DNA from 3 places in the Paraburkholderia sp. GAS38 genome. Region 1 is predicted to be linked to each of the others. Evidence: riboswitches for the same ligand, from Rfam matches in the RefSeq annotation. Region 1 holds a riboswitch; each other region holds the start of a gene.
The links. A riboswitch is a leader RNA that binds a small molecule or an ion and turns the genes downstream of it on or off. The one in region 1 is predicted to bind ZMP and ZTP.

Region 2: linked by a shared signal. The riboswitch ahead of glyA (serine hydroxymethyltransferase) and the one ahead of P3T42_RS27505 (tetrahydrofolate dehydrogenase/cyclohydrolase catalytic domain-containing protein) in region 1 are both predicted to bind ZMP and ZTP.
Region 3: linked by a shared signal. The riboswitch ahead of P3T42_RS11555 (LysE family translocator) and the one ahead of P3T42_RS27505 (tetrahydrofolate dehydrogenase/cyclohydrolase catalytic domain-containing protein) in region 1 are both predicted to bind ZMP and ZTP.

The regions. Positions count from the first base shown of each region.
Region 1 is NZ_JBNDJO010000013.1:225,848-236,548, reverse strand. It holds gene P3T42_RS27520 (MFS transporter) at 1-1,095, opposite strand, end outside; gene P3T42_RS27515 (hypothetical protein) at 1,567-4,050, shown strand; gene P3T42_RS27510 (ASCH domain-containing protein) at 4,142-4,603, shown strand; ZMP/ZTP riboswitch at 4,612-4,694, shown strand; gene P3T42_RS27505 (tetrahydrofolate dehydrogenase/cyclohydrolase catalytic domain-containing protein) at 4,885-5,760, shown strand; gene cysS (cysteine--tRNA ligase) at 5,985-7,385, shown strand; gene P3T42_RS27495 (HAD hydrolase-like protein) at 7,489-8,175, opposite strand; gene P3T42_RS27490 (M3 family metallopeptidase) at 8,356-9,984, shown strand; gene valS (valine--tRNA ligase) at 10,430-10,701, shown strand, end outside.
Region 2 is NZ_JBNDJO010000005.1:275,714-286,414, reverse strand. It holds tRNA gene P3T42_RS14675 (tRNA-Lys) at 1-58, opposite strand, end outside; gene ybgF (tol-pal system protein YbgF) at 221-970, opposite strand; gene pal (peptidoglycan-associated lipoprotein Pal) at 986-1,495, opposite strand; gene tolB (Tol-Pal system beta propeller repeat protein TolB) at 1,514-2,806, opposite strand; gene tolA (cell envelope integrity protein TolA) at 2,921-3,934, opposite strand; gene tolR (protein TolR) at 3,931-4,383, opposite strand; gene tolQ (protein TolQ) at 4,394-5,071, opposite strand; gene ybgC (tol-pal system-associated acyl-CoA thioesterase) at 5,226-5,705, opposite strand; gene ydfG (bifunctional NADP-dependent 3-hydroxy acid dehydrogenase/3-hydroxypropionate dehydrogenase YdfG) at 5,763-6,509, opposite strand; ZMP/ZTP riboswitch at 6,880-6,979, shown strand; gene glyA (serine hydroxymethyltransferase) at 7,155-8,402, shown strand; gene nrdR (transcriptional regulator NrdR) at 8,409-8,891, shown strand; gene P3T42_RS14620 (GspH/FimT family pseudopilin) at 9,043-9,612, shown strand; gene P3T42_RS14615 (type IV pilus modification PilV family protein) at 9,609-10,034, shown strand; gene P3T42_RS14610 (PilW family protein) at 10,031-10,701, shown strand, end outside.
Region 3 is NZ_JBNDJO010000004.1:257,388-268,088, reverse strand. It holds gene P3T42_RS11580 (efflux transporter outer membrane subunit) at 1-1,218, shown strand, start outside; gene P3T42_RS11575 (HlyD family efflux transporter periplasmic adaptor subunit) at 1,219-2,412, shown strand; gene P3T42_RS11570 (TetR/AcrR family transcriptional regulator) at 2,512-3,138, shown strand; gene P3T42_RS11565 (YodC family protein) at 3,843-4,121, shown strand; gene P3T42_RS11560 (GNAT family N-acetyltransferase) at 4,181-4,660, opposite strand; gene P3T42_RS11555 (LysE family translocator) at 4,663-5,295, opposite strand; ZMP/ZTP riboswitch at 5,347-5,443, opposite strand; gene P3T42_RS11550 (superinfection immunity protein) at 5,534-5,842, opposite strand; gene P3T42_RS11545 (M20 family metallopeptidase) at 6,080-7,543, shown strand; gene P3T42_RS11540 (malate/lactate/ureidoglycolate dehydrogenase) at 7,592-8,695, shown strand; gene P3T42_RS11535 (crotonase/enoyl-CoA hydratase family protein) at 9,058-9,939, shown strand; gene pdeR (cyclic di-GMP phosphodiesterase) at 9,953-10,701, opposite strand, start outside.

The sequences.
Region 1 (10,701 bases):
ATGCCCACGTCCGGCGAATAGGCCCACCAGCAAGCCCGCGAGCGGCTGGGTCAGGTTGTTCAGCAGGATGATGACGCCCGTCGTTTTACCGTAGTCCTTTGGCGGAATGATCTTTTGCCGGGCGCTGCGGATATAGACGTTGAACATCTTGTCGAAACCGATAATCAGCACGAAGCCCACCGCGTAGCCCCACGGACTGGCACTCGCGCCGGCGATCACGCCGCCGAGGCAGATCGCCAGAAACGCCAGCAGCCCTAGCGTTTTCCTGGAAAACGAGGCGCGGGCGATGGTCAGCAGGATCAGCACGGTGGCGATGGCGCCGATGGTTTGCAGTACCGCGTAAAAGCGTCCCGATTGATGATGGATGCCGGTGACCATAGCCGCGGAGGTGGCGAGCGTCACGCCGATCACGAGATTCTCGGCGGCGGCCAGCAGGATGACTTTCTTCAGGCCGGGCAGACGCATGACATGCTCTACGGCGGTGCGCAGCGGCTGCGTCCAGTGACCCTGAGGCGGTTCAGCCGCCGTGGCCTGAAATCCGCTCACGCGCTGCCACAGCACGAATGCGGCGTCGGCGATCAGGAACAGCGCGCCGGTCGCGGCCACCACGAATTCCCAGCGCCACCAGCCGAGCAACAACGCGGCGGCCATTGGGCCGAGCACCACGCCGAGCTGGTCGGCCAACTGCGAGACGGCCAGCACGCGCTCGAACTTATGAGCCTTGAAGATCTGCGGGAGCATGACCTCACGCGCGACGAAGCCTTGGCTCGTGAGGATGCCGCAGCAAGCGGATAAAGCAATCAGCCAGCCGATGCCACCGCACAGCGCATAGCCCACCACCCCCGCGATACATACGACGGCCCGGTACGTTTGACTGATACGCATCAGCTTGAGCGGCGAGAAGCGATCGCTGAGCGCGCCGAACAGTGGGAAGAACAGATAGCGCGGCAGCGCCTCGACAAAGAAGGCGATGCCCGACCACGACACCTTCTGGGTCGTCTGGAACACGACCAGCGGGACCAGGAAGAGCAGAATCTGGTCCGCCAGCCGCGCAAAGAAAAGCGAGCAGAAAAAAGCCTGATGGTTGACGCGCACGGTTTGATCGCCTGTTGTTCGCTGCGTGACGACTGGGCAGCCGCACACTTGCGGACAGACTGAAGGATACCGCGGGAGACGCTTAACGTATGGTTTGTGCCCTATACCGCTGTCCGCGCAGGCGCCGCGGTGGCGGAGGTGATTGAGATATCTTTCGCGGCTTTTGCGGTTCTATGCGTCAAGCACATTTGACGAGCGTATGCTGGAGGAAGCCGGTTGCTCTGCCAGATCGGCGAGCCGGCGTCTGCATGCTAGCGTGCAAATCATCCGAAAAGCACTCCCTAATGTCCGTTCCCGGCGACTGAAATTGGCTTAACTACGGATGGGCGCAATTCACGTTCCCGAGTCTTACATTTGACGTTCCATTTCCGGGCTTGGCGAAGAGCCCTTCACCAGTTCTTGAAATAATCAACGGCAAGGATCGCGGAAATGAAACGCTTACTCTCGATGCTCGTCCCTATGGCTGGGGCAATGTGTAGTACTGCTAATGCTCAAGGCAACCTGACGATCAACGGAACGACCTATACCTATTGCGCGGCGGAGAACCAGCAGTGCTCGTTCACGGGTAGTGCGCTCGTGGTGTTCGGCACGACGAGTCCCTCGCTGATGTACGACATTAATGGACCGTTTACGAACGGCGTGGATTGTGCGAATGGTGTGGTATCCGCGACCGATCCGGCCTACGGTTATGCGAAGAGTTGCTGGTATGGTCCGACGGGGACGCCCACTTCTACGCCCGCCCCGACTCCGACTCCCGCCGGGACGTTGACGAAGTGCGCGTCCGAGAATGCGGCCTGCGCGTTTACGGGGACGAAGCCCGTCACGTATGGAGGCAGTACGACCGCCAACAATGTGACCAAAACGTTCACTAACGGTGTGACGTGTTCCAACACGGCTTTCGGAATGGATCCCGATCCAGGTGTGTTGAAGGCCTGCTGGATTCCGGCGATTGTGACGCCGACGCCGACACCGACACCGACACCGACGCCGACGCCGACGCCGACGCCCACACCGACGCCCACACCGACGCCCACACCGACGCCCACGCCCACACCCACGCCCACGCCCACGCCCACACCCACACCCACACCCACACCCACACCCACACCCACACCCACACCCACACCCACACCCACACCCACACCCACACCCACACCCACACCCACACCAACGCCCACACCAACGGGCACCATCGCCTGCGCCAAGCCCACCACCACCGCGGGCGGCACGCCAATCGGCCTCATCACAGCCGACACGCCAACCGCCAACGGCACCCGCCTGTTCGCCGAAGCCACCGCGTTTCAGGTGTCGTTCATCACGGCGGCGCCTTCGGCAGACACCGTCGTATGGTCGATGCAGGACCAGTTAGGCAACATCAAAGGCAGCGGCTCGTTTGCGGTCCCGAGCGGCACGCAGACCAGCACGATGTCGTGCAACGCGGCCGTCTCCGGTTACTTCGCCATCACGGCAACGCTGTCCGCAGCGGGTGGTACCTTACCCCGGGCCGGCACGCGGCCCACGGGAATCACAACCTTCGGTATCCTGCCTAATTTGTCCGCCACGATCCCGGTTGTGAGCTATGCGCATCAGGAGCAGCATCGCTTCGGCATGCAGGGCTTCAACGACAACGGCGCCATGCTGGCGGACCTCGGGGTTTCGCAGACGATCGACAACCGTCAGCTCTCCACGATGGAACCGACCGCCGCGAACACGTGGACCCCGGCTCTATCCGACCTCGATCCGTTCTATACGAATGGGAAGATCATGCGGCTGATCCGTCTGGACGGCATCCCGGCATGGGCCAGTCCGACCGGCGCTTACCAGGACGACACCAATGCGCCCACGAGCGAGACCTATTACCAGAACTATATGGCGCGCGTCGGCACCGATTCGGTGGCGATTCGCCAGGCCTATTTCCCGAATCAGCAATACGACTACTACCAGGTGACGTGGGAACCGCAATGGGCCGATTCCACCGCCAACTTCGTGGCCATGTATGCGGCGGTTTACAAGGGCCTGCACTCCACCGACGCCAATGCGGTGGTGATGGGCACCACCAACCCCTTCCCTGGGAATTGCGTGACGCAGTGCACGCAAGGTTATCTGCAGACCTACGTTCCGCTCGGGCTGGGGAGTTACATCGACGGTGTGACCACGCATGGCTACTACAACGCCGGGACGTATCCGGCGCATCCGCCCGAACAGTACGACACGGACCCGAACCCCGCGAACGTCGCAAATGCACTGGATCAGCAGATGCGCTCGCTACGCGCCGAAATGCAGACGTTCAAGCCGAACATGCGCTTGTGGTCCACGGAGCTGGGCATCAGCTACGACGCGGGCGCGGCGTACGGTTCAAGCTATCCGCCCGCCAACGAACTGTACGGGCAAGCGGCGGTCGCGATACGTGCGCATCTCATCATCCTCGGTGAGGGGGCGCAGGTGACCTACTTCTTCTATGGCTCGGACTTTCCCGCGGAGGTCGGCGACGGCACGTTCTTCGACATCGTGGACGCGCAGGGTCAATACGGCGCCACCAATCTGAGCCCGAAACCCGAGGCGATGGCGATGGCGGCGCTGACTCGCGTGATCGACGGCACGCAGACACTCGGGCATCTCAACGGCTTGCCGTCGATGGTCTACGGCTATGCCTTCCAGCAGCTTAACGGCGGCTCTGTGATCACCGCGCTGTGGACGCACAACAATGCGGACTGGCCGACCTCGGCGGGCACCTATAGCTCGACCTACAGTACGACGTATGCGCTGAGCGTGGACTCGGCGGGGACGAGCGGCCATGTGACGGTGATCGACATGATGGGCAATCCGTCCTCGGTGGCGTATAGCAACGGCGTGGTGAACCTGACGCTGACGGAATCGCCGATTTACGTGGTGTCCTCCAATGCGACGGTGATGAAGAGCAATGTGACCGCGCCGGTGGGGTATACCGGACAGTAGCGATGGATGAGCGCGCGGTGAGTGTGCGATGGGACGCCGCGCCTTGAGGTAAGCTGCGAACGTTCCGTTACCCGCTTGCCAAAGCATCCAGATGAATCCAACGCCCGAGAGTCTTGTCGAAACGCTGTCGCAACGAGGCATCCAGGTTCCGGAGGGCCGACTCCGAATCGTCGGATTCGGCGATTCCGAGGCGCTCTCGGCCGAACTCATCGCGCTGATCCGCGAGGGGACCAAGCGCGGCACCTGCAGCATGCTGTGGTCGTGGGAGTTTGAGGGCGAGGACATTCCCGCGGTGGGCGACATCGGGATCGTGCTCGATTATGCCGATCGTCCGGTGATGATTCACCGCATCACGCGTGTCGAGATCGTGCCGTTCAACGAAGTGTCCGCCGAATTCGCCGCCAGTGAAGGCGAGGGCGATCGCTCGCTTGCGTATTGGCGCAAGGCGCACTGGGATTTCTTCTTGCGCGAGTGCGCGCAGATTGGCCGCACGATCGACGAAACCATGCCGCTTGTCTGCGAGACCTTTGAGGTGGTGGAGACGTGGGCGTGAGTTATCATATGGGCCTGCGCGACTGGCGAGAAAAGATGGATCACCATCGGGAAGCGTAGAGGCCGCACCGCCGTTCGCCTGGGCATCTTGATCGTTCTCTATGGAGACTTCCAATGACTGCCCTGATTGCTACTCTGACCGTTCCGCCAGCTTTTACATTCCCCTCTGCTGTACCTCTGTCGCGGGCATTCCCTCCTCCGCAGGGACTCGTACTTGCCCACCTTCGTTTTGATCTACTGCAACGTAGCGGCTTTGACACCGCAACGGCCGGGAGCTGAGCGATGAACCACCCTCTGACATGCCTGATCCTGGACGGCAAAGCGGTTGCAGCCCAGGGCGAACACGACCTGTCCGCACGCGTCGCCGCGCTCAAGGCAATCAACGGCGCACGCACGCCGATCCTGGCCACCATTCTGGTCGGCGACGATCCCGCTTCGGCCACTTATGTGCGGATGAAGGGCAACGCGTGCCGGCGCGTCGGCATGGACTCGCGCCTCGTCGCTTTGCCTGCCGGCAGCACCACGGACGAAGTCCTCGCCGAGATCGGCCGGCTCAACGCCGACCCAGACGTTCATGGGATCTTGTTGCAACACCCGGTGCCGGCTCAGGTCGACGAGCGCCGCTGCTTCGATCACATCTCGACCCTCAAGGATGTGGACGGCGTGACGAGTCACGGCTTTGGCCGGATGGCGCTCGGCGAGCCGGCGTTCGGCCCCGCCACGCCCACCGGCATCATGCGGCTACTGGCTCACTATGGGATCGAGCTTGCCGGCAAACGTGCGGTGGTGGTCGGGCGCAGCGCCATTCTGGGCAAGCCGATGGCGCTGATGCTGTCGAATGCAAACGCGACCGTCACCTTGTGTCATTCGAAGACCGTGAATCTCGAAGCGGAGGTGCGGCGCGCGGAAATTGTCGTGGGCGCAGTGGGCAAGCCGAAGTTCATTCCGAACCACTGGATCAGAGATGGCGCGGTCGTGATCGACGCCGGCTACCATCCAGGCGGCGTCGGCGATATTGATCTCGACGGACTGGCAAGCCGTTGCGCGGCGGTGACGCCCGTGCCCGGCGGCGTCGGACCGATGACGATTGCGACGCTTATCGCGCAGACCGTCGATGCCGCCGAGCAGGTTGCCCACCCCACCGGCCAAACCGATTGACCAAAAAATTAACGCGCGTTAGCATCGTCCCATGACCTTCGCTACCCGCTCACTCGTCTGCTTCATGCCTGCATGCTGTCAAAGCCTGCCAGCGGGAGCTTGCGTCTAGCGCGTCGCGTTACGTCACGTCCGAGCAAGTCCCGATGGCCACCTGTTGAAAAACCGGTGGCCTTTTTGTTTTTTGGGCATCCCTAACCCCCAACACTCAACCCACGGAAATGCCGATGTCTCTCGCCTTGTACGACACCTGGTCGCGCGCGCTGCGCCCGTTCACTGCTTTGCAACCCAGCCACGTGGGTCTGTACTGCTGCGGACCGACGGTGTACGACCATGCGCATATCGGCAATCTGCGCACCTACGTGTTCGAAGACGTGCTGCGGCGTGCGCTCGCGCTAAACGGCTACGAGGTGCGGCATGTCGTGAACATCACCGATGTCGGTCATCTCGTCTCCGATGCCGATGAAGGCGAAGACAAGATGGAGAAGGGCAGCCGACGCACGGGCGCATCGGCCTGGGAGATTGCCGAACGCTATACCCGCGCATTCATGAGCGACTGGCAAGCACTCAACCTGCTGGAACCCACCGTGTGGTGCCGCGCGACGGACCATATTGCGGAGCAGATCACCTTCATCGCCGAGCTGGAACGCAACGGCTACACATATCAGACCAACGACGGCGTGTACTTCGACACCAGTCGCCAGGACGACTACGGTTATCTGGCGCGCCTCGATCATGCGGGCTTGCAGGCCGGCAAGCGGGTGGCCGTCGGCGAGAAGCGGCGCGCGACCGACTTTGCGCTGTGGAAATTCAGCCCGCCCGACTCGACGCGGCAAATGGAATGGGACAGCCCATGGGGACGCGGTTTTCCGGGCTGGCATATCGAGTGCTCGGCGATGTCGGCCAAATACCTGAGTCCGTGGTTCGACATCCACTGCGGCGGCGAGGACCACATCGCCGTGCATCACAGCAACGAGATCGCACAGACGCAGGCTTGCCACGGCACGCGGCTTGCCAACTTCTGGATGCACGGTCATTTTCTGACGCTCGATGCCGCCAAGATGTCCAAGTCGGATGGCGACTTTCTGCGCCTGCAGAGTTTGACCGAGCGTGGGATCGATCCGCTGGCGTACCGCTATCTTTGCTTGAGCGCGCATTACCGGAGCAAGCTGCGTTTCAATCATGAGGCGCTCGATGCCGCGCAAGCTGCATTGGACAGACTGCGCAAAGCGTATGCGAGCTGGCCTGCGGGCGGTACGGTGGACGCGGGATTCGTTGCGCGCTTCAATGCCGAGGTCAATCAGGATCTGAATTTGCCGCGTGCGCTGGCGGTCGTGTGGGAGGTGGTGAGAAGCGATCTGCCGGTGGAGACGCGTCGGGCGACGGTCGAAGCCTTCGAACCGGTGCTTGGATTGCGGCTCGCCGATTGGCATGCAGAGGCGTTCGAGATTCCGGCGGATGTGGCCGTGCTGGCTCAACAGCGTGAGAGGGCTCGCGCTGCTAAGGACTGGGCCGAGTCAGACCGGCTGCGTGAGACGTTGAAGGCAGCGGGTTGGCAGGTTGAGGATGGTGTGGGCGGACAACGCTTGAGTCCGCTGGCCGGGACTGGGATCCAGGAGCGGAGTTGAAGCGATGCTCTACCGAGGCGCGGCTCAAGCTCACGCTCACGCTCACGCCTAGCCGCGCCCCTCTGCGCAACAACGCGGCAGCGGGTGTGCGCTAACGCTTACGCTAGGGAAGGTCAACGAGACCGGGTATCTCATCGACGCTCTCGAGTAGACGCAGTGGCGACTGATCCGCCAATTCCTTGCGCGAACCGTATCCCCATAGCACGCCGACTGAACCGATGCCATTCGCATGAGCGGCCAGCAGATCCACAGAGCGATCGCCGATCATCCTCGCCTGCGGATCGACAGCACCGTCGCTTAGCAAACGCGCGATTTGCTGTTGCTTCGTCACGCCGATATCGCCACCGCTAATAAAGCGAAAATGGTCGCGTATGCCGAACCGGTGCAAGATCTTGTCCGCGAAGTTTGCGAGCTTCGACGTGCAGATGCCCATGGGGATGCCCTGTTGCGCCAGCGCATCGAGTGCGGTGTCGATGCCAGGGTAGAGCGTATTTTCTGCGAAGCCGGTTTCGGCATAACGTTCGCGATACAGCAAGATCAACTGGCGGACCTCAGCTTCGGGCGCGCCGGTGACAACCCGGAATGTGTCGTCGAGCGGAGGTCCCACATACTGCGCGACCTCCGACTCGGGAAGCGCCGTATATGCAGACTGCGCTACGATCATTGCTATCGCTGCGCGTTCTCTCGCCGTCCTCCCAAGCAGCATAAACGACACCTCCAACCCTACCCGCATATGAAAAGCGCTCGCGCCTTTTTCGACCGACTCAATCAAGACTATCTGACGATTCATCAAAAGGAATGCGAGCTCTTCTGGCTAACACACACCGGCCAGAGCGACGACCACGACGCGCAGGGCGCGGCTGGTCTCGCACGCAGAACCTTCCTCGCAGACGCGCAACGCCTGGCGCAAAGCCGCGACCATCTCGCGAGGATTGAGGCCACGGCGCAGTGTGACGAGCGCGATGGGCTCGTGACCGGCCTGCGCGGCTGGGTCGCGGCCTTCGAAGGCAACGCGATGGGTAGCGAGCGCGCCAACGTGTTGCTGACCGAGCTGATCAAGATGGACGCCGAGCTGTTCGCGTGCCGCCAGGCGTACAAGATGCATCATGTCGGCGCGTCGGGGCTTACCGAAGAGGCCTCACCTGCCACGCTACGCTCGAACCTGGCATCGAACCCGGACGACGCGTCACGCAAAAGCTCGCACGAAGCGCTGCATGGACTCGAACGCTGGGTGCTGGACAACGGTTTCCTCGAGATTGTGGCGAGGCGCAATGCATTGGCGCGTGAACTCGGCTATCGCGACTTCTTCGACTACCGGCTGCGCACCGGCAGCGGCATGAGCCCCGAGCAACTCTTTGCGATCTTCGACGAGTTCGAGCGGAGTACACGCGAGGCGCATTTCGCCTCGTTGAACCGCCTCGTCATGGAGCACGGCGACGCGGCCTTGCAGCCGCACAATTTACCCTACCGGATGCGCGGCGGCGCGGCGCAAAAGGTGGACGCCTACTTTCCGTTTAGCAAGGCGCTGGAGCGTTGGGCGGAATCGTTCCGGCGACTTGGCGTGTCGTATCGCGGCGCGCGGATCGAAATCGATTTGCTGGACCGGCCCGGCAAGTTTCCGACGGGCTTTTGCATCGCGCCCACGCCGAGCTATCGCGACGACAGCACCGGCTGGGTGTCGGCGGATGTCCGCTTCACCTCGACGGCACGCCCGCAGCAAGCGGGTGCAGGACTGCAGGGGCTCAACGTGCTATTCCACGAGGCTGGACACGCTGCGCATTTTTCTAACGTGGCGCGCAATTCGCCCTGCTTCTCGCACATCTACGCCCCTAGCTCGCCTGCGTACCTTGAAACGCAGGCGAAGTTCTTCGATGCATTGCCGGGCGATCCCTGCTGGATCAGACGGTATGCGCGCAACGCAACCGGCGAGCCGATGCCCGACGACATGCTGCGCTCGCGTGTCGAGTCGAACCAGGCGTTCCTCGCTCACGCCGAACGCCGCGATCTGGTGCCGACGTATTTCGAACGGGCGCTCTATGCCATGGACGATGCCGAGCGCACCATGGAGTCGGTGCTCGAACTGGCGCGTTCGCTGACGCTGCGCATCCTTGGTGTGCCTCATCACACGGGCTATGTGCTGAGCATGCCCCATCCTATCTATCACGACATCGCGGTCTACTATCACGGCTACCTGCTGGCTAAGATGGCGGCGTCGCAGACGCGTGCCTATCTGACGCGCTCGCTTGGTTATATCGTCGATAACCCCGCCGTCGGGCCGCTGCTTGCGAAACACTACTGGACGTCGGGCAACAGTCTGACGCTCGATCAAACCTTGCGGAACATGACGGGGGAGAGTTTGACTTCGGCCTATCTGGCGACGGAGTGCAATCGTTCGCCGCAGGAAGCGTGGGCACTCGCACAGGAAGCCTTCGAGCGGGCCGATCGTGTCGCGCCGCTTATGGCCACGGGCGAGGGAGATCTTGATGCGTCGATCTCGATCGTTCATGGCGCACAACGCATTGCGACCAACGAGGCGTCGCTACCGGCAATGTACGCGGAGTTTGAGGCGTGGATTGAGCGGTCGGCGCAGGTCGCATAGCGAGTTGAGGCGGCACAAGGTTGAGCGAAAGCGGCATGGTGCGCGAGTGCGCCCTCGACATTCCGCTTTCCGTTTTCCGCTTTCGGTAGCGGACCTCACATAACACTTGTGCCAATTTCAATGATCGTTTATAAAAACATATCTCGATCACAAGTCGAGATAACACCTATCTAACGTTCACTCGCGGAGGATGCTATGTCACCGTTAAACGTAATGCCGCACTGATTTTCCCACTCTCCACGCAGCACGCGCCGCCTTTCATTGGCCGGCACTTCTCGCTTCGCGCATTTCCTCGTATCCGTTTCCCTCGCTCGTTTCACTTCGCTTCCGCGCGTCGCGCGACAACTCGAATTCACCATTTGATAGCGAAGCAGAAATGAAACCGCAACCTACCTTGACTGGCACAAAGCGTTGCCATCCAACCCGACGCCGCGCTGCCGCGAGCGTGCCCGATCGCCCCAGCCTCGACGCGCTCGAAGCGCAGTGGACCGAGTATTGGCAAGCGCAGCACACCTACCGCTTCGACCGCAACGCCGAGCGCGACGAAGTCTTTTCGATCGACACTCCGCCGCCTACCGTCTCGGGTTCCTTGCACATGGGTCATGTGTTCAGCTACACACACGCGGACATCATCGCCCGCTATCGGCGTATGACGGGCAAGAGCGTTTTCTATCCGATGGGATGGGACGACAACGGCCTGCCGACGGAGCGGCGCGT
Region 2 (10,701 bases), on a different contig from region 1:
TCGAACCTGTGACCAACGGATTAAAAGTCCGCTGCTCTACCAGCTGAGCTAACGACCCAAAAGAGAAGCGGGATTATAGCGATAAGCCTTCGATCCTGTCAACCCATCCAGCGCCGCGCCACAAAACGAAAAGCCCAAGGCATCGACTGCCCTGGGCTTCCCGGCGAGAGGCGCGCGTGGCGTTTCATCCGACACTACGCGTTTACTGCTACCTGTAAAACTACTTGATTTGCGACAACTTGCTTTGTGCCGACTGTGCGACGTCCGAGCTGCCGTATTGCGCGACGATCTGCTCGAGGGTCTTCTTGGCCGCAGCCTTCTGACCTTGTTCGAGCTGATTGTTGGCAATCGCGAGCATCGCTTCCGGCGCACGCGGATGCTGCGGGTAATTCTTCACGACGCCTTCCCAGGTCGCCGTCGAGCCCTTGTAGTCGCGCAGTGCATACAGCGCGTTGCCGAGCCAGTACTGCGCGGTCGGCTGATAGGGGCTCTGCGGATACTTGGCGATGAAGCTGCGGAACGAGGCCGCCGCGTTCTTGAAGTCGCCGTTGCGGAACTGCGTTGAAGCCGCATTGAACGCGTCCGTCTCGCCCGGCTGTACCGTGCCTTCCACACCGTCGACCGTCTGCTGCTGCGGTTCAAATTTCTTGAGCCGCGTGTCGAGATCGGTGTAGTAGTCCTTCTGCTGCTTCTGCACCGTGGCAAGCTGGTTGGCCATGTCCTCGTTCTGCCCGCGCAGCGTCGCGACCTGCTGGTTGAGCTGGTCGAGGCGGTTGGACTGATCGAGGATGGTCCGCTGTGCGGCCGACAATTGGCTCGACAGGCTATCGGTCTTGGTACGCAGATCGAGAATCGCCTGACGGGCCTGGTCGTCGTCGAACATGCCGGCGTGAGCCGGCGCGGCCATCAAGGCCGAGCCCGCCACGCAGGCGGCTGCAGCAAAGCGCAGCCAGGAGAAACGTTGCGTCATACGGCTCATCACCTATTACTGTTGGTAGACGAGGTCGGCGCGGCGGTTTTGTGCCCACGACGCTTCGTCATGACCGTCGGCCATCGGCTTTTCCTTGCCGAGGCTCACGGCTTCCATTTGCGAATCCGGCACGCCAAGCAGCGACAGTGCGCGACGCACAGCTTCAGCACGCTTCTGGCCGAGTGCCAGGTTGTACTCGCTCGTGCCGCGTTCGTCGGTGTTGCCCTGGATCAGTACGTGACGTTCCGGATGTGCCTTCAGGTAACGGGCGTGTTGACCCAGCAGCGACTGGTATTCGTCCTTGACCGAGTAGCTGTCGAAGTCGAAGTAGACGCTACGCTTGGCGAGCGGGCTGTTCGGATCGTTCAGCTCGTCCACGTTCACCTGTGCGACTGCATTCGGGTTCGGTTGCGTGGCGACAGCACCGCCCTTATTGGCGTTGTCGTCGAGCTTGACGCCCGAGTGACATGCAGCGAGTGCACCGACCAGCAATGCGGCAAATACGATACGAAGTTTGGACATCATTGTTACTCTCCTTGTGTGTTATTGCATAAACGGGCCCCAGGACGGCTCGCGAACGATGCCGCCCTGAACGGACAGGACCTGCCGAGTGCGACCATCGGTCGATACTGCGGCCAACACGCCACGGCCGTTCACCTGTGTGGCGTAAAGAATGTACTGACCATTCGCCGCGAAGCTGGGCGATTCGTCATGTGTTGTATCGGTCAGGCCGGTTGCCGAGCCGGACTGCAAGTCCTGGACGTACAGCTTGAAGGCCCCGCCTACACGCGAGATGTAGGCCAGTTGCTTGCCGTCCGGGCTCACGCGCGGGCTGGTGTTGTAGTTGCCCGTGAACGTGACGCGCTGAGCCGCGCCTGCGCTTTCGCCCTGCGCCGGCATCTTGTAGATCTGCGGTTGACCGCCGCGGTCGCTGGTGAAATAGATCCACTGTCCGTCAGGAGAGTAGTTGGGTTCGGTGTCGATCGAGGTGCCTTGAGTCAGCCGGCGCAGGCCGCTGCCGTCAGCGTTGACGGCGAAAATCTGCGTGTTGCCGGTGCGCGAAAGCGCCACTGCCAGCGTGCGTCCATCCGGCGACCAGGCCGGCGCGCTGTTGTTGCCCTTCTGGTCCGATACGACGATACGACGGCCCGTGGGCAGATCGTGGATGTAGACGATGGGCTTCTTCTTTTCGAACGATACGTAGGCCACCTTCGTGCCGTCAGGCGACCACGCCGGCGAGATGATCGGCTCGGGGCTCGACAGCGCGATGTGCGCGTCCTGGCCGTCCGAATCGGAAATCTGCAACTGGTAGCGGTTGCCGGTCTTGATCACATAAGACAGACGCGTGGCGAACACGCCGCGATCGCCCAGCAGCTTGGCGTAGATGTAGTCCGCCACCTTGTGGGCGCTCATCCGCAGGCCGCTTTCGGGGCTGACGAGGACGAGGCCGCCGAGGCTCTCGCCCTTGACCGTGTCGTACAGCTTGAAGCGCACTTCGTATTGGCCGTTGGGCAGGCGGTTCACGCTGCCGGCCACGAACGCGTTGGCGCCCTTGGCCTTCCAGCTGCCGAGGTCGACCGAATCCGTTTCCGCCACCGGCGTGCTGCCGGCGTCGATATTGGTGAATTTGCCGCTGCGCTGCAGATCCTGGCGCACGATCGTGCTGACCTGTTGCGGCGAGCTCGCTTCATTGGCGAAATTCGCCGTTGCGATGGGGAACTGGGTGGAGCCGACGCCCGTGACGAGGACGTTGAGTTGCGCGTGCGCAGCGCCGCCGGCCGCAATCAGGCACGACGCCACCAAAGTCCGCAGGCCTAGCTTGGTCATCAAAGTCATGCTGTATGGATTCCCAAAAAATCAGATTTCTAACACGGTATGACAGCAGACAGACCCGGAAACGTTCAATTCGTTCCCGGGCGCGCCACGCTGGGCGGGGCGCATGGGCTGCTGTCAACCTGCTGGTCGCAAGGTGATCTTGAAGCTCGACGGCGTTTTTCCATCCACGTCGACCGGCATCGGATCGGACGCCCGGACCGCCCGCTCAGCGGCTGCATCCCATTGGGGATTGCTGCTGGGACGGGTCACCGTCACGTCCAGCAGCGTGCCGGTGGGTGAGCAACGCACGGAAATTTCGGTTTCCAGGCCTTGCGTGTCGCCCGACCATACGATGTTGGGCCGCACGCGCCGCCTGACCTTGTCCGCGTAGCCCGGCGAGGTTGACGTGCCACCCGAGCCAGTGCCTGTGCCGCTCTTCGCAAGACCGTTGCCGGTAGAGCCTTCACCGCCGGCCATACCCTGCATCTGCGCGAGCCGCGCCCGACGTTCCTGGTCGACCTTCTTCGCTTGCGCTGCATCGGCCGCCGCCTTGGCTGCCTTCGCCTTCTGCGCATCGGCCTTCTTCTGCGCGTCCGCCTGGGCCTGCTTCTGCTGGTCTTCCTGTTGTTGCTGCTTCAACTGATCCTGCTTTTGCTGGTCGGCGAGTTGCTGTTGCTTGAGCTTGTCAGCCTGTTGCTGCTGCTGTTGCTTCAGCTTGGCTGCCGCGGCCTTCTGGGCGGCCAGTTGCGCAGCCTGGTCGGCCGCGAGCTGCTGCTGGCGCTTCGCCTCGGCTTCCTGCTGCGCTTGCAATTGCTGCTGGCGTTGTTGTTCGGCGAGCTGCGCCTGGCGGGCGGCTTCCTGCTGCTGACGCTTCTTTTCCTGCAGCGCAATATCGGCCTGCTCGTCAGGCAGCGGCGGGGCAGGGGCCACCGGCACCGGGGGAGGCGGGGGCGGCTGGGGCGTCGTTACCTCGGGTACGTCCGTCCACAGTTCGGCTTCGGCGCCGGCCGGCGTGCTGTTTTGCCATTGAATGCCGTGGTACAGGAAGAACCCGAGCAGCACGTGCATCACCAGCGCGAGCACAAAGGCTCGCCAGGTGCCGCGTTCACGCGGTGGCTGGAGCGGGCGGGCGGAATTCTTGCGGATCATTGCGATTTGACGAGCAAGCCAACGCGCTTGACGCCGCGAGCCTTGAGGTCGGACATCACGTTCATCACGGCTTCGTACTTCACCGTCTTGTCAGCGGCGATCACCACCGGTTGATCCGGATGCGACTGCTCGCGGTCGGTGACGAAGCTGTCCAGATCCGCGCGCGTCATGTCTTCCTGCTGCATGGCGCCATTGTCGTCTTTATATTTGACGTTCATGTTGCCATCTGCGCGGATATTGACGACAACCGGGGGTGTTTGCTGTTGCGGCGCAGCGCCGCCGACAGTAGGCAGATTGACGATCGACGGTGCGACGAGCGGCGCGGTCACCATGAAGATCACGAGCAGCACGAGCATCACGTCGATATACGGCACGACGTTGATGTCGGCCATCGCGCGGCGCGAACGGCCGCCGCGCATACTGGAGGAGCGACTGGAGGAACCGGCCATCGTGGACTCCTTAGTGCGCCTGACGTTGCAGGATGTTCGAGAATTCTTCGATGAAGGTCTCGAAGCGGATCGCCAGACGGTCGATGTCGTGCGCGTAACGGTTGTAGGCGACCACCGCCGGAATGGCGGCGAACAGACCGATGGCCGTTGCAGTCAGCGCTTCGGCGATGCCGGGCGCGACGTTGGCGAGCGTGGCTTGCTGGACGTTGGCGAGGCCGCGGAACGCGTTCATGATCCCCCACACGGTGCCGAACAGACCGATGTACGGGCTGACCGAACCCACCGAGGCGAGGAACGACAGATTGGCCTCTAGCACGTCCATCTCGCGCTGGAACGCTGCGCGCATGGCGCGGCGTGCGCCGTCGAGGATCAGGCCCGGGTCGTTGAGACGCTTTTCCTTGCCCTTGAGGAACTCGCGCATGCCGGATTCGAAGATCCGTTCGAGTGCGCCGATCGTGTGACGGTTGTTCGCTGCGCTTTGATACAGCGCCTGCAGGTCGCCACCGGACCAGAAATCGCGTTCGAAGCGTTCAGTTTGCGCGCGCGCCCGGCGGATCGCAAACCACTTGCGGAAGATAAACGTCCACGACAGCAGCGACAGCAACAGCAACAGTGCCATCACTGCCTGCGCCAGCAGGCTCGCATTAAGAACGAGAGAAATGATCGATAGATCTTGTGTAGTGTTCATATAGGTTCGCTGTAACGTCCCGAAAGGGGGCGTCCGGCTGCAAGGTCCGTCGAAGCTTTCCGTGGGGAAACCGGAAGCATCGGCAAACCGCGGGCCGAACCATGCTTTGTGTTGCTTGATCGATACGAGTTCACTGGCCCCGTAACAACGATGTTCAGGCGTTGTCCGTTGACACGTTGGGCGCAGTAAGCTTCGGCCCGCGCCGCAATGCGGCGAGAACCTGTGCTGGAATGGCGGCAGGACGCAGCGCTACCCGGTCGACACAGCCGACCCGAATGCTTCCGGTAGCAAGCAGCGTGCCGTCACGCCAGGCCTCCTGCGAGAAATCGACCGACGCGCGGCCAATTCGTTCAGGGCGGCTGACAATTTTCACGAGATCGTCAAGCCGGGCCGGCGCACGATAGTCGACTGCAGTGCTGCGTACGATGAACAATGCACCTGTCTCTTCCGCGAGGCGATCCTGCTCGACGCCGCACGCGCGGAGCCATTCGGTGCGCGCCCGCTCGAAAAACTTCAAATAGTTCGCGTAGAACACGATGCCGCCGGCGTCGGTATCTTCGTAGTACACGCGAATTGGCCAGGTGAAGCCGATTTCGGCGCCGGACTCGCTGGGGGACATATTCATGCGGCGCATTTTACCGGAACGCACACCCCGGCGTTATTTTCGGGGCGGCGCTCCGGCTCAAGGCGTTCAACCGCGATGCACCGAGAGCCCCGCGAACGACTGCGCAACCGGCATCAGTTCGATCGTGTTGACGTTGACGTGTGCCGGGCGCGTCGCGGTCCAGTAGATCGCGTCGGCGATGTCTTCGGCCGTCAGCGGCTGCACGTTCTGGTAGACGTTAGCAGCCTTCTGGTCGTCGCCGCGAAAGCGTACGTTCGAGAACTCCGTGCCGCCGCACAGGCCCGGTTCGACGTCGGTCACGCGCAGCGGCGTGCCGGCCAGATCGGCGCGCAGGTTCAGGCTGAACTGGCGCACGAATGCCTTGGTGGCGCCATACACGTTGCCGCCCGCGTAAGGCCAGTTGGCGGCCGCTGAGCCGAGGTTGAACACGTGGCCGCGCTGGCGCTCGACCATCCCCGGCAGCAGCGCGTGGGTGACCTGTACGAGTCCGGTGCAGTTGGTGTCGATCATGGTTCGCCAGTCGTCGAGGTTAGCTCGCTGCGCCGGCTCGAGGCCGAGCGCGAGGCCCGCGTTGTTGACCAGCACGTCGATGGCGGCGAACGTTTCCGGCAGCGCGGCGGGCACGGCCGCGACGGCGGCGCTGTCGCGCACGTCGAGTTCGAACGGCAGAAGGGCCTCGCCTAGTTCGTCGGCAAGCGCTTGCAAACGATCCTTGCGGCGCGCGGTGGCGACGACGCGATGGCCGCCCTTGACGAAAGTGCGGGCGATGGCGGCGCCGAATCCGGCGGACGCCCCGGTGACGAAGACGATCATTGCGGTTTCCTGGTCGGGAGGGGGGAAAGTTGCCAAGCCTACTTCCATTGCGGCGCTGCGGCAAGAATGACCCTGGTCCCAGCGGACTACCGTCAGGCGGGCGGACTGGCTGGGGACGGTCGGCGCGCGGACCGTGGCCGGATCGGGCGCACCGGAGTGGGCATGCAGGGCGCCGGCGGCTCCTGCCTGTGTGCCGTTTTCATCAGATGTTTGCGACCGGCTGGCGAGAGCCGCTGCCTCTCCGATTCCGGGCGGGACGCCGATGATGCGACGACCGGCTGTGACGCTCGTGAACGGGGTTTGCGCCGTGGCCGTGAGCCTGGCGGAGACGCGGTTGCCTATTCGGGGCGCTTCCAATACACTAACGCGCTCATCCCTGCGTGACTGGCGATAGAACCAAACAGGTTCAAGGTGGAGCGACCCACCGTGAAGCGCAGGGTGCCGTTTTGCCGTTCGCCTGGGCAGCCGTGATCCGCGCGCATTCATCTGCGCCGCCGGTGGCTGTCCTGCCTCGCGTGTGCGGCCCATCTTCATCCGCCACGTCAGGGCTGGCCCAGCCGCCAGCAGCGCCGCGTACCCACTACGCTTTCTGCACGAAATTCGGCGCGAGATCCGGTCAACCTGAACACACTCAACGGAACCCGTATGTTTGATAGAGCCCAAAGCACCATCGCCAACGTCGATCCCGAACTCTGGAAGGCGATCGAGCAGGAAAACCGCCGTCAGGAAGATCACATCGAACTGATCGCGTCGGAAAACTACACGAGCCCGGCCGTGATGGCTGCGCAAGGCTCGCAGCTCACCAACAAGTACGCCGAAGGTTATCCGGGCAAGCGCTACTACGGCGGTTGCGAGTACGTGGACATCGTCGAGCAGCTCGCGATCGACCGCGTGAAGGAACTGTTCGGCGCCGAAGCCGCAAACGTGCAACCGAACTCGGGTTCGCAGGCGAATCAGGGTGTGTTCTTCGCCATGCTCAAGCCGGGCGACACCATCATGGGCATGAGCCTCGCCCACGGCGGCCACCTGACGCACGGCTCGCCCGTGAACATGTCGGGCAAGTGGTTCAACGTCGTCAGCTACGGCCTGAACGAAGCGGAAGATATCGACTACGAAGCCGCTGAAAAGCTCGCTCAGGAACATAGGCCGAAGCTGATCGTCGCGGGCGCGTCGGCGTTCGCGCTGCGCATCGACTTCGAACGTCTGTCGAAGATCGCGAAGTCGGTGGGCGCCTATTTCATGGTGGACATGGCGCACTACGCGGGTCTCGTTGCGGCGGGCGTCTATCCGAACCCGGTGCCGCACTCCGACTTCGTGACCACGACCACCCACAAGAGCCTGCGCGGTCCGCGCGGCGGCGTGATCCTGATGAAGGCCGAGTTCGAAAAGCAGATCAACTCGGCTATCTTCCCGGGCATCCAGGGTGGTCCGCTGATGCACGTGATTGCCGGTAAGGCTGTTGCGTTCAAGGAAGCGCTGTCGCCTGAATTCAAGGAATACCAGCAAAAGGTCGTGGATAACGCTCGCGTGCTGGCGGAAACGCTTGTCAAGCGCGGTCTGCGTATCGTTTCGGGCCGCACCGAAAGCCACGTGATGCTGGTCGACCTGCGTGCGAAGCACATCACCGGCAAGGCCGCTGAAGCGGCGCTCGGCGCGGCGCACATCACGGTCAACAAGAACGCGATCCCGAACGATCCGGAAAAGCCGTTTGTCACGAGCGGCGTGCGCCTGGGCTCGCCTGCCATGACCACGCGCGGTTTCGGCGTGAAGGAAGCCGAGCAGGTAGGTAACCTGATCGCCGACGTGCTGGACAACCCGGAAGACGCCGCGACGATCGAACGCGTCCGCACGCAGGTCTCCGAGTTGACCAAGCGCTTCCCGGTCTACAAGTAAGCGACGATGCGCTGCCCCTTCTGCCGGCACGACGATACGCAGGTCGTGGACTCCCGCGTATCCGAGGACGGCGCCGCGATTCGCCGGCGCCGCCGCTGCCCGGCCTGCGACAAACGTTTCACGACGTATGAGCGGGTCGAGCTGGCGTTGCCGTCGGTCGTCAAGAAGGATGGCAGCCGCACTGAATTCGATCGCCGCAAGATTGTCGCGAGCATGCAACTGGCGCTGAGAAAGCGCCCGGTTGCTGCGGACGCGGTCGACGCGGCGGTCGCCCGCATCGAATATCAGTTGCTGGGCAGTGGCGAACGCGAAGTGCGCAGTGAGCGTCTTGGCGAACTCGTGATGAACGAGTTGCGCGAGCTCGACACGATTGCCTACGTCCGTTTTGCCTCGGTGTACCGCCGCTTCGAAGACGTGTCTGAATTCGAAGACGTCATTGAAGAATTTCGCCGTGCGGCCACGCCGCCCAAGCCGCCCCGTAAGCGCTGATTGTTCTCGTAATAGCATCGGTATTCCCTTTCTGTATGCGTCACGCCGACATTGTTGCCGGTGACGCCGCACGCTCGCTACCTGGCCGTTCGGCCGATTGTCGACACGCTCCTGCCTGAGTAAATTGGTTGCATTCTTTCGAAGCTAAGGAATGCAGATGAAGCAGGATGCCGAATTGCCGCGTGTGCGTCGCCGCGGTTTCACGTTGATCGAAACGCTAGTGGTGGTCGCCGTTCTGGCTGTCACTGCGGTGATGGCGACGCCGTCGCTGGTTGCCTGGCGCATGCGCGATCAGGTCGATGCACGAGCCCGGGCGCTGCTGTCGACGCTGTCCTACGCCCGCAGCGAGGCGGTTCGGCGCGGCGTGCGCGTGACGGTGTGCCGCGTCGATGCGGCGCGCCACTGTCTGGCCTCGGGGCAAGCGTGCCGCGTGGGAGTCGCGGACTGGTCGTGCGGCTGGGCGGTGATGGTCGAGCGCGGTGGAATGTCCACGGTATTGCGCGCGCAAACCGAACTCGCGGCAGTGAGTATTGCCGGGACGCAGACCAACCTTACCTTCACACCGCCCGCGGGGCAGTTGATCGGCAGCTTTCGCAGCTTCGACATCGCACCGCATGTGCCTTCGCAGGTCACGCGCGGCGAGCCTTGGCGGCGCTGCATCCGCATCGCTGCGGGCGGACGGCCGCGCATTGCGGACGGTGCTTGTGGAGCGACGTCATGAAAACCATCCGAGTCGAACAGTCATGCGGCGCATCGCTGATCGAGGTCATGCTCGCAGTCGCGCTGACCGCAGTCACGGCCCTCGGTCTGATTGCTTCGCAGTTGTGGATCGCGCGCGAGGCGCGTGCCGCAGCGTCGCGCGAACATGCAGCTCTCGTGGCTGATGCCGTAGCCGAGGCCTCACGCGCGCCGACCGGCGGCGACGTTGTCCTGCGGCAATGGAGCGCCCGTGCGGCGAGTCTGCTGCCCCAGGGCGATGCGTCGGTCAGCGAGCGCGGCGGCGGGGTTTCGTTCGCCCGCGTCACATGGTCGGCAGCGGCCACTTTGCGAACGCCGGGCGAGATTATCGACAAGCCCGAATCGTGCGGCGATCTGGCGCTCTCCGCCAACCGCTCGTGCGTCGCCCTGGCGTTCGCGAAATGAAGCCGCGTGAGATTCATCCGCGCAGGCGGATTCGAGCGCGCGGGCATACGCTCGTCGAGCTGGTCATCGCCGTGGCGCTGGGGCTCGTCGTCACCGTGGGCGCCGTCTCCCTGTACCGTTCGCAGCGCGCGGCGTTTGGCCGTGCAGACGATACTACCCAGATTCGCGAAGCCGGCCTGACGGCGCTCACCTTGATCGGTCAGCAAATCCAGATGACCGGCTTTGTGCCGGCCGACCTGCCGCAGCCGCAGCCGCAACAGAAACCCACGCTGTTCGGATGCTCTGCCGCGCGGCCGACAGGGACCGACGACAACCCCACTTGCGAAGCGCTGACAAGCCGATCGGATGGCATCGCGATTCGCTACGTTGGCGACAACGTTTCCACGTGGCCTTCGTCCACGGGACAGCCAACCGACTGTCTGGGCCAGGCCGTGAGCGTCGGGAATGCGGCTTACGGTGCGGGTCGCGTGATGATCGTCAATCGCTTCTTCGCGAAGCTCAGCGCCTCGACGGGCGAGTCCGAGCTGTATTGCGACGGCAATGGCAAATCCGGTTCCGCGCAGCCGTTGGTGGAGGGCGTTGAACGGCTGCGCGCCAGGTACTGGCTAGCCGGCGCGCAGACCGCGCTCGATGCATCGGCGCTCGCGCCTGATCAATGGGCGAATGT
Region 3 (10,701 bases), on a different contig from region 1:
GGAACGGCCGGCGCCACGGTGACCAAGGCGCGCTTGCCGCAGCCGCCCAACGTCGCGAATGTGTCGGTCGACGGCCAGACCTTTCCGGTGCAGTTGTTCAGCGATCCGACCGCCTCGCCGTCCGCGCTGTTCGCAGGACTGAGCTATCAGTTGGACCTGTGGGGCAAGAATGCCGCCTTGACGCGCGGACTGATATCCGAGCGCGACGCCGAGCGCGTGGACGCGGAAGAGGCGCGGCTCTCGCTGACCGTCGCACTGGTGACGCTGTATTTCGAGCTCGACCGCGCCTTCGCGATGCAGGACAACCTGCGCGAGAAGCAACATGCGAGCGACTACGTCAGCGAGGTGACGCGCGAACGTTTCGCACGCGGTCTCGACAACGCCTACGACGCCGCCGACACAGCACTCAAGCAAAACCGGCTGCTCGCGCAGACCGAGCTCAACGACGAGCGCATCAAGCTCACGCAATTGCAGATCGGGGTGCTGACGGGCCGCGGCGCGGAACGAGGATTGTCGATCCGGCGGCCGCAACTCGCCGACGTCGACGATGCGGCGCTACCTGCACGCCTGCCGGTGGATCTGTTGGGGCGGCGGCCGGATATCGTGGCGGCCCGGCTGCGCGCCGAGGCGGCCGTGGCGAATGTCGATGCGACGCGCGCGCAGTTCTATCCGGACGTCAATCTCGTCGCCTTTGCGGGTTTGACGGCGCTCACGCCGGCCTCGCTGTTTACCCGCTCGGCGTTGACCGGCTCGGTCGGGCCGGCGATTTCACTGCCGATCTTCGACCGCAGCCGCCTGCGCGCGAAGTTGGGCGGCGATTTTGCCAGTGTCGATTCGGCTGTTAGTCTGTACAACAAAACAATCGAAGGGGCACTGGGCGAAGTGGCGCAACGCCTGACCTCGCTGCGTACCGTGGACAAACTGGTGCAGCAGCAGGCGCAGGCCGTCGACGCGGCGACGCGTATCGTGTCGATCGCCGACGAACGACACCAGCGCGGCATGGTGATGCAAAAGGACGTGATGCTGGCCGACCTGACGCTGCTGGACGAGCGCGCCGAGCAGGTCGACTTGCAGACGCAGCGCCGCGCGTTGCAGGTTGCGTTGATTGGCGCGCTAGGCGGCGGCTTCGACGAGCAGACGCTCGCCGGGCCGCCGATTTCCCATTTCCAGGCTGCTTTTCCATCACACGGCCGCATCACGGATACGCACTTCGACTGAATGTATAACGACATCAAAGAACATACTCAGGCCAGCGAAACCGAGGCTGCCGCCGCGAAGCAAGCCGCCAGACGTGCGACTCGCCGACGGCGGCTCGCGCTTTTTTTAGGGGCTGCGGCAGTAGCGGCGTTGATCGCGCTTGCGTGGTGGGGCTTCACCGCGCGCTTTTACGAGGAAACCGACGACGCCTATGTGGCCGGCAATATCGTGCAGATCGCCGCGCAGATTCCGGGCACGGTGACGGACATCCTTGTATCCAACACGCAGCGCGTGCGGGCTGGACAGAGCCTCGCGAAGCTCGACGATACCGAGGCGGCGGTGGCGTACACCCAAGCCCAGGCGCAGCTTGCGCTCGCGGTGCGGCAGGTCGCCAACGCGACGCTCTCGCGCGGCTCGTACGTGGAGGCGATCAAGGCTCGCCGCGCGGAACTGGCGCTCGCGCAACAGGCATTGGCGGCGCGCGACCACTCCGCGATCGAGATCGTCTCGCCCGAGGAACTGGCGCACGCTCGCGAAACGGTGGCGGTCGCCGAGGCGAATCTCGCTGCGGCGCAGTCGCAGCTCGATGCGGCCCGTGCGCTGGGCGGCGGGCAAGCGCTCGAGGCCAATCCGACGGTGCTCCAGGCCGCCGCGCAACTACGGCTTGCGTTCCGCAATCTGCAGCGTTCGACGATCGTGTCGCCCGTGGACGGCACAGTGGGGCAGCGCTCGGTGCAAATCGGGCAGCAGGTGGGCCCGGGCGTGCCGCTCATGTCGATCATCCCGCTCGAGCGGTTATGGGTTGAAGCCAATTTCAAGGAAGGGCAGATCCGCCATATGCGGGTCGGCCAGCCGGTGCGCATCGTGTCGGATGTGTATGGATCGCAGGTGGTGTATCGCGGGCGGGTGGAAGGGTTTTCGGCGGGGACGGGTAGCGCGTTTTCAATGCTGCCTTCGCAGAACGCGGCGGGCAACTGGATCAAGGTGGTGCAGCGGGTGCCGATTGTGATTTCTCTCGATGCGGACGAGTTGGCTGCGCATCCGTTGAGATTGGGACTCTCGATGCAGGTGTCGGTGGATACGCATGTGCGCACGGGGGCGCTGATTGGCAATGACGTGCCGCCGCCGGTTCAGCGTACGCGAGTGTATGACGAAGGGGCGGGGGAGGCCGAGAAGGTGATTGCGCGGGTGATTCGGGAGAATGAGGGGAAATAGGCCGGCCCCGTCCGGTTTCCGCAGCCGTTACGCCCTCTCCAATACCCCCACCCTCGCCAGGCTTGATTTGTTGAACGGATAGTCATAATATCCATTCCCATGACGCCACCCGCCATTTCGAAGAAGTCCCGCACCGCCAATGCCCGAGGCCGCCCGCGCGAGTTCGACACGCCCACCGTACTCGCGCACGCAAGCGAGGTGTTCTGGCGCCACGGCTACCACGCGACTTCGATCGACGACCTCTGCAAGGCAACCGGCCTGTTGCGCGGCAGCCTGTACGGTGTGTTCGGCGACAAGCACGGCATCATGCTGGCCGCCCTCGATCACTACGCGGACGGTTCGATTGCCCGGCTTGCCGAACGTCTGAACGCGCCGCTGCCGCCCATGGAGGCGCTGCACAGCGCCATTCTGCACTACGCCAAGGCGGCCGCCGCGCTGTCCACGCAACGCAGTTGCCTGATTACCAACACCGCACTGGAAATGCAGTCGGACGACGAGGCGTTGCGCGAGCGCATCGGCTCGATCCAGCGCCGCATGGCCACGCTGCTTGCCGCGGCCGTGATTCGCGGCCAGGCGAGCGGGGCGTTCAGTTCGACGCTCGACGAAAAAGCGGTCAGCAATTTTCTGCTGTGCATTATCCAGGGCCTGCGTGTGCTCGGCCGGGTCGCTCACGAGGAGCGCGAGTTGACCGCCATCGTGGATATCGCGATGCGCGCGCTCGTCTAAATTTTTTTGCCTAATTGTTGAACAAATAGTCATGAATAGTGAGTGCGCCAAATCCACGCCGGCGGCCTTCGCTGCGCCCGGCCGGGTGGCGACCTGCGCCCCACGCCTATGCCCATGCCTTCCAGTACAGCCTCGCTATTAATGCGCTATTGATGCTGACATGCATCGGACCAAGCATCCTGTTGGTGCGGCATCAGCAACTCGCGGTGCGGCATGCCAGCTAAATCGTGATAACCCCGCACCATTCCCGGTATTGCACTGCACCGCATTAATGCAGCGCTCCCGCAGTACTGGAAATTCATGGGTGATTGGGCTGTTTATGGATGGTTTTGGCAATAATTGATCAGATAAAAACCATTCAAAGATTCAAATGGATTTCAATGTCTGACAAATTATCCTCCGGCATCTTTTACGCTGGGATATTAGCCGTCGCGTAAATTGTTCCCGCGTCAGGCGTCTGGGAGCGGGCCTGAAACCCCATGAAGGATAGGGGTTTCGCCGTATGAGCATTGTTTCACCCAGTGAGCCGATGACCGAATTCCGATTCCCGTCTGCATGAAAACGGTATCAATAAAAATCGCTTGCAGACGGTAAATTCGATTGTTAATCTTGGCAAACTTTAAAATCTTTTGCCAGCCACCTGTCTGAGACAATGGGTTAAAACACGCCAAGGCCACTTCAACGCTTTAGTCCCGGGGATTGATATGCTGACCGCCACCCTCGATACATTCGATACACCAATCGCGCCGCTGAATGTCGGCGATGTGGTTACGCTCAAGTCGGGCGGCCCGCGCATGACGGTCACCTACTTTGGGCCCGTTGCGTTGACGGCGGGTGACTGGGTGGTTTGCCAATGGTTCGACGAGCATGGCGAACTGCGCCAGGAGATGTTCGAGCAGGAGCACGTCCGGCTCGAACCGCGCTCCATCCCGCCAGGCTCAGTCCACGTGGGCCGTTTCGCGCGCGTTGCCCGTCCCGGCTGACATGCGCCGCTCATTCAGCCGCTCGTGCTTGTGCTCGTGCGGCTCACCCGCTTGAGGTCTCACGCCGCCGGGGGCGCGTCTACGGCTTTGGCCATTTCGGTGGTCGGTGCCCAGCCGAGTCCCGCGTAAAGCGGCCGCCCCTTCTCCGTGGCGTGCAGGATCGCATACGGCAAACCCCGCTCGCTAAACGCCACCTCCGCCCGGTCCATCAGCGCGCGTGCTATGCCGCGCTGCCGGTGGCTCGGCTCCACATACACGTTCAGCACGTAGCCACGCCGGTCCTGTTCCGGGTGCAGCGGATGCGGCGGCCAGTCGATTGCCATCAGGCCGATGCCGGCCACCGGCGTGTCGCCGTCGAGCGTGATAAAGCCGAAATACGAACCGTCGGCGAGGCGCGGCTGCAGCCAGCTCCGAAAGGCCGGCGTCATCTGGTCGAGGACGGCCGGCTCGCGGCCGGCCTCACGGAACATCTCATAGCGGTGGCGGCAAATCAGGTCGAGGTCGCCGGCCAGCAGTGGGCGCGTGTGCAGCGTGCCCATGCTTACCGCCGCGCTTCGGTGGCCATGCGCACGGCGAGGCCGGCGAGCACGGTGCCCATCAGCCAGCGCTGCACGAGGATCCACGCGGGCCGCCTGGCGAGAAACACCGCAATCGAACCGGCCATGAGCGCGACCATCGAGTTGACGGTCAGGCTGAGCGCAATCTGCAGCGTCCCCAGCACCAGCGACTGCTCCAGCACATGACCGTGTTGCGGATCGATGAACTGCGGCAGCAGCGACAGATACAGCACCGCAATTTTCGGGTTCAGCAGGTTCGTGACGAAACCCATGGCAAACAGTTTGCGCGGGCTATCGGCCGGCAGGTCGCGCACCTGAAACGGCGAGCGGCCGCCCGGTTTGACGGCTTGCCACGCGAGCCACAGCATATAGAGCGCGCCGCCGAAGCGCAGCGCGTCGTATGCGAACGGCACGGCGAGCAGCAGGGCGGTGATGCCGAGCGCGGCGCTCAACATATAGAAGACGAAGCCGAGCGCCACGCCGCCGAGCGAAATCAGGCCCGCGGTGCGGCCCTGGCAGATCGAGCGCGAGACGAGGTAGAGCATGTTCGGGCCGGGCGTCAGCGCCATTCCGAGCGAGACGAGACCGAAGGTGAGCAGCTTGGCGAGTTCAGGCATGGCGGGGCTCCTTGGAGATTGATGCGGCCGATGTGGCTAAGACAACTGAGGCAGCAATACCCAGGCGCGCGGCGGTTCGCGAGATTGATGTCGCGGTCCGCGTTTCCCGATGGTGATCCATCTTCAAGCGCCAGTTGCGCGGACCGGACGATTATTCCACGCCCGGCGCGAAGCGGGCAAATCGAAGCGCTCATGGGCGACGCCTGCGCGTGCCGCGCGCTTGACGCGCCAGCCGCGCTTACCGGTCGCTCTTGTTGCGGTTCGCGCGGTTCTGCACGCGCTGGATCAGCATCACGGAAAAGCTGCGCATGCGGACCACGCGGCGCGTTTGCTCCACCTCGCTCGCGACGTCCTTCGGTGGGTTGGGCTGCAGCGCCCAATAGAGCGCCGCGAGCCAGCCGAAGCCGGTCCAGCCGAGGCATGCGTTGAACAGGGCGAGCGTCAGCAGATCATGACGTTTGCGCCGGTCGGCGAGAATGGCCGGCAGGAAGTACAACCCCAATGCAATGACTGCGGCTACGGCTTGAACGACCGTGCTGGCGCCCATCGCGGTTCCTCCAGGCGTAAGCGGATTCTTTCAATTGTCGCTCGAATGAGCAATTTGCGCAGTAATGGATGTGCTTTGGATAGGCTTTATTGCGAATCCCAACAGGGTGGACGCCACGCATGGCCTCGGCAGCGCCATGCTGCAGCGCCGCGCGACGGCTTGGCCGAATGGGGGACTTCAGGCCGGCACTGTTGAGGTCTATCATGTGCGTTTTGACCGACCGACCGGACAGCCAACATGATTTCCGACGACACCACCCAGCAAGCCAGGCAGATCAACCACGACACGCTACGCGAGTTTGTCGAGCGCAAGTGGAACGACGAGATCGTGCCGGCGCTGACGGACTATATTGCCGTGCCGGCCAAAAGCCCGGGCTTCGACGCGGACTGGGCCAGGCACGGCTTTATCGACCGCGTGGTGACGGACGCCGCGCAGTGGGCGGAGCAACAGCCGGTCAAAGGCCTGAAGCTGGAAGTAATTCGCCTGCCGGGCCGCACGCCGGTCATCTTCTTCGAGACACCGGCTACGCGCTCGGGCAGTACCGAGACCATCGTGCTGTACGGCCACCTCGACAAGCAGCCTGAATTCGACGGCTGGCGCAACGACCTCGGCCCGTGGACCCCCAAACTCGAAGACGGCAAGCTGTACGGCCGCGGCGGCGCGGATGACGGCTACGCCATCTACGCGAGCCTCACGGCCCTCGCCGCGCTCGACGCACAAGGCGTGGAACGGCCGCGCTGTGTCGGCCTGATCGAAACCTGCGAGGAGTCGGGCAGCTACGATCTGCTGCCGTATGTCGACGCGCTACGCGAGCGGCTCGGCAAAGTGGGGTTGGTGGTGTGCCTCGACTCGGGCGCGGGCAATTACGACCAGTTGTGGCTGACCACCTCGCTGCGCGGTCTGGTGTCGGGCGACCTCGAAGTGCATGTGCTCGACGAAGGCATTCACTCGGGCGGCTATGGCGGCATCACGCCGTCGAGCTTCCGCATCATGCGGCAACTGTTCGACCGTCTTGAAGACGCGTCGAACGGTAATCTGCTGCCAAAGGGTTTCCATGCTCCGATCCCGGCCGACCGTCTGCGCGAAGCAGAGGCGACCGCCCATATTCTGGGTGACGACGTCTGGAAGAAAATCCCCTGGGCATGCGGCCAGGACGGCCGTCAGGTGCTGCCCACCACCACCGATCCGAAAGAGGCGCTGCTCAACTCGACGTGGCGTCCGTCGCTATCGGTGACGGGCGCGGCCGGTTTGCCGGCTATCGCCGATGCCGGCAATGTGCTGCGTCCGCGTACCGCGTTCAAGCTGTCGTTGCGCCTGCCGCCGCTTCTCGATGCAGTCAAGGCGGTTGCGGAGCTGAAAGCGTTGCTCGAGTTCGATCCGCCGTACAACGCCAAGGTCACCTTCAAGCCGGACGCCGGCGCGGCCACCGGCTGGAGTGCGCCGGAGCTGGCGCCGTGGCTCGCAACGGCTCTCAACGACGCATCGCGTCAGCATTACGGCGCGGACTGTGCGTACATGGGGCAGGGCGGCACGATCCCGCTGATGAATGTGCTCAAGGAGGGTTTCCCGCATTCGCAGTTCATGGTGTGCGGCGTGCTTGGACCGAAGTCGAACGCGCACGGCCCGAACGAGTTCCTGCACGTGCCGTATGGCAAGAAGCTGACGGCGGCGGTTGCCGACGTGATCGCCGCGGCGCCTTGAACGGAAGGCGGTGCCGAACCTCAACCTGCTTGCTCACCGATACTGCGAATGAACGAACCTCGCGCTGCCTATCCGTCGCCGCTCAGCATTCCATCCGCAACGCTGCACGACTATGTGCGGGCCATCTGGGAGCAAGCCGGCAGTGCGCCGCGCGAGGCCGAACTGGTCGCCGATCATCTGGTGGCCGCAAATCTCACCGGGCACGATTCGCATGGCGTCGGGATGATTCCGCGCTATGTGGCCTCGCTGCGCGATAACGAACTCAAGCTCAACCTGCATGCGCAGGTGGCGCGCGATGCGGGCGCCGTGCTGAGCATCGACGGCGGCAAAGGCTTCGGCCAGGTGGTCGCCTATGAGGCGATGGAGCACGGCATCGAGCGTGCGAAACGGCTCGGCATCTGCGCGGTCGGGTTGCGCGGCGCGCATCACATTGGCCGCATCGGTCATTGGGCCGAGCAATGCGCGCGTGCCGGGCTCGTTTCGTTTCACTTCGTCAATGTGGCGGGCGATCCGCTCGTGGCGCCTTTTGGCGGCACCGACCGCCGTATCGGCACCAATCCGTTCTGCGCTGCGTTTCCGCGCAGCGGCAAGCCGCCGCTGGTGCTCGACTTCGCCACCAGCGCCGTGGCATTCGGCAAGGTTCGGGTGGCGTATAACCAGGGCAAGCAGGTTCCGCCCGGCGCGCTGATCGATCACGACGGGCAGGCCACGCTCGAACCGAAAGCCATGATCGAGGCGCCCTTCGGGTCGTTGCTGCCGTTCGGCGGCCACAAGGGCTTCGGGCTGGCGGCGATGTGCGAGATTTTCGGCGGCGCATTGTCGGGTGGCTATACGACGCATGCGGAGACGCTGGGCACCAACCACGCGATCGTTAACTGCATGCTGTCGGTAATCATCAATCCCGCCGCCTTCGATGCACCGAACGCCGAGGCCGAAGCCGATGCGTTTGTCGAATGGGTCAAGGCTTCGCCGCTTGCCGCGGGCACTGAATCTATCCAGGCGCCCGGCGAACCGGAGCGTGCCATGCGGGCCAGGCGCGAGGCCCAGGGCGTGCCGGTCGATCCGGCGACATGGCGGCAGATCGGCGACGCAGCGCTTGCGGTCGGCATGCCGGCCGAGCAGGTCGATCGCTGGTCGCAGCATTTGCAATAACAGCAACGCAGTGCCCCGCATTCCGCCCACCGCCTCAAACCGCTTCGAAGCAATCATCCCGCATAACGGTAAATAATTACCGCCGCATTCCGCGGCGGCAATTAATTCCGTATCCAAGCGCACGTCGTTCTGACATCGCGCTTTGACACAAGCCTTTTCTTGCGCTTATTTCGGTGTGCTTTCCATGCGCTCCGTATGCATCCAGCACCTCCATTCCTTTTGAACGTCCCCGCTCACCCGCTTGCCACGGGTTTGCAAGGACTACTTGTGTTTGTCCGTTAGCAAACCCGCTCCCACCTTATTCAGGTCTGCTTTAGGCTCGACTTGCATTACCGCCGTTTAACCTTAAAGGACCGTTCAAAATGAATCTTCACAATCATCACGCCTGCCGTCCCTTCCTCGAAGCGGGTAATTTGTCGCAGATTTCGGCCTATTATGAAGAAGGGCGCAATGTCATGTGGATGATGTTGCGGGCACAACCCCGTCCCTGTTTCAACCTCGAACTGGTGCACGATATTCTTGGCCTTGCTCAGGCCGCACGCGATTCGCGTCTGCCGATCGATTTCTGGGTGACTGGCTCGTTGATCCCGGCAATCTACAACGTCGGCGGCGATCTCGACTTCTTCGCGGAGACGATCCGCGCCGGCAAGCGTCAGTCGTTGCTGTCGTATGCGCGGGCCTGTGTCGATTGCGTGCATGCAGCCGCGCGCGGTTTCGATACCGGCGCCATCTCAATCGCCATGGTGGAAGGGACCGCGCTCGGAGGCGGTTTCGAAGCGGCGCTCGCGCATCATTTCCTGCTCGCGCAGAACGATGCCCGCATGGGTTTTCCGGAGATCGCCTTCAATCTGTTCCCGGGCATGGGCGGCTATTCGCTGGTCGCACGCAAGGCCGGCATGCGTCTCGCGGAAGAGCTGATCGGCATCGGCGAGTCGCATACGGCAGAGTGGTATGCGGGCAAGGGGCTCGTCGACCAGTTGTTCGAGCCGGGCGAGGCCTATGTCGCCACGCGTACCTTCATCGACACGCTGCGTCCGAAAATGAACGGCATCCGCGCCATGTTGCGGGCGCGTCAGCGGGTCCTGAAGATCTCGCGTGCCGAGTTGATGGAGATCACCGAGGACTGGGTGGAGGCCGCGTTCACCATCGAAGAGAAAGACCTGGCTTTTATGGAGCGGCTGGTGATGCTGCAGAACCGCCGCACCTCGAACACCCTGCGCCAGAATAGCGCGAGCATCGCCTGAAACGTCCGGAAGCTCAGGCGATTAACCTGAGCTTCTGCCTGTCGCGCAGCCACTGTTCGAATTCCGCGGCCGGCATCGGCTGGCCGTACAGAAAGCCCTGTACGTAGTCCACGCCAAGCCCCTTCATGAAGGCTTCTTCCGCTTCCGTTTCGATCCCTTCCGCCACCACCTTGAAATTCAGCTCCTGGGCTACCGCGACCATCGAGCGCACCAGTGCCTGGGCTTTCGTATTCTCGTTGATCGAGCGCACGAAGCTGCGATCCAGCTTGATGACATCGAGCGGAATCCGCCCGAGTTGCGACAGCGACGAATAGCCGGTGCCGAAGTCGTCGAGATGCACCTGCGCCCCGAGTTGGCGAAACTGCGTAATCAGCTCGATGGCGGCGGCTTCGTCTTCGATCAGGCAGCTTTCCGTGAGCTCGAGGTCGATCAGGCACGGGTCGAGCCCCGCTTGCTGAAGCGCTTCGGCAAAATGCCGGATCACGGCGGTATCCACCAGTTGCCGCGCGGAGACGTTGATCGCCACGCGCAGATTGAAGCCCGCGGCCTTCCAGCGGGCGGCCTGCAGGGCGGCCGTCTGCATGACCCAGCGGCCGAGGTGGCCGATCAGTCCCGATTCTTCTGCATACCGAATGAACTCGGTGGGCAGGATCAGCCCGCGCTCCGGTGAATTCCAGCGTATCAGCGCTTCGACGCCGAGCACCACACCGGTCGAAAGCGACAGCTTGGGCTGATAGAAGAGCGTGAACTGGCCTTCGTCGA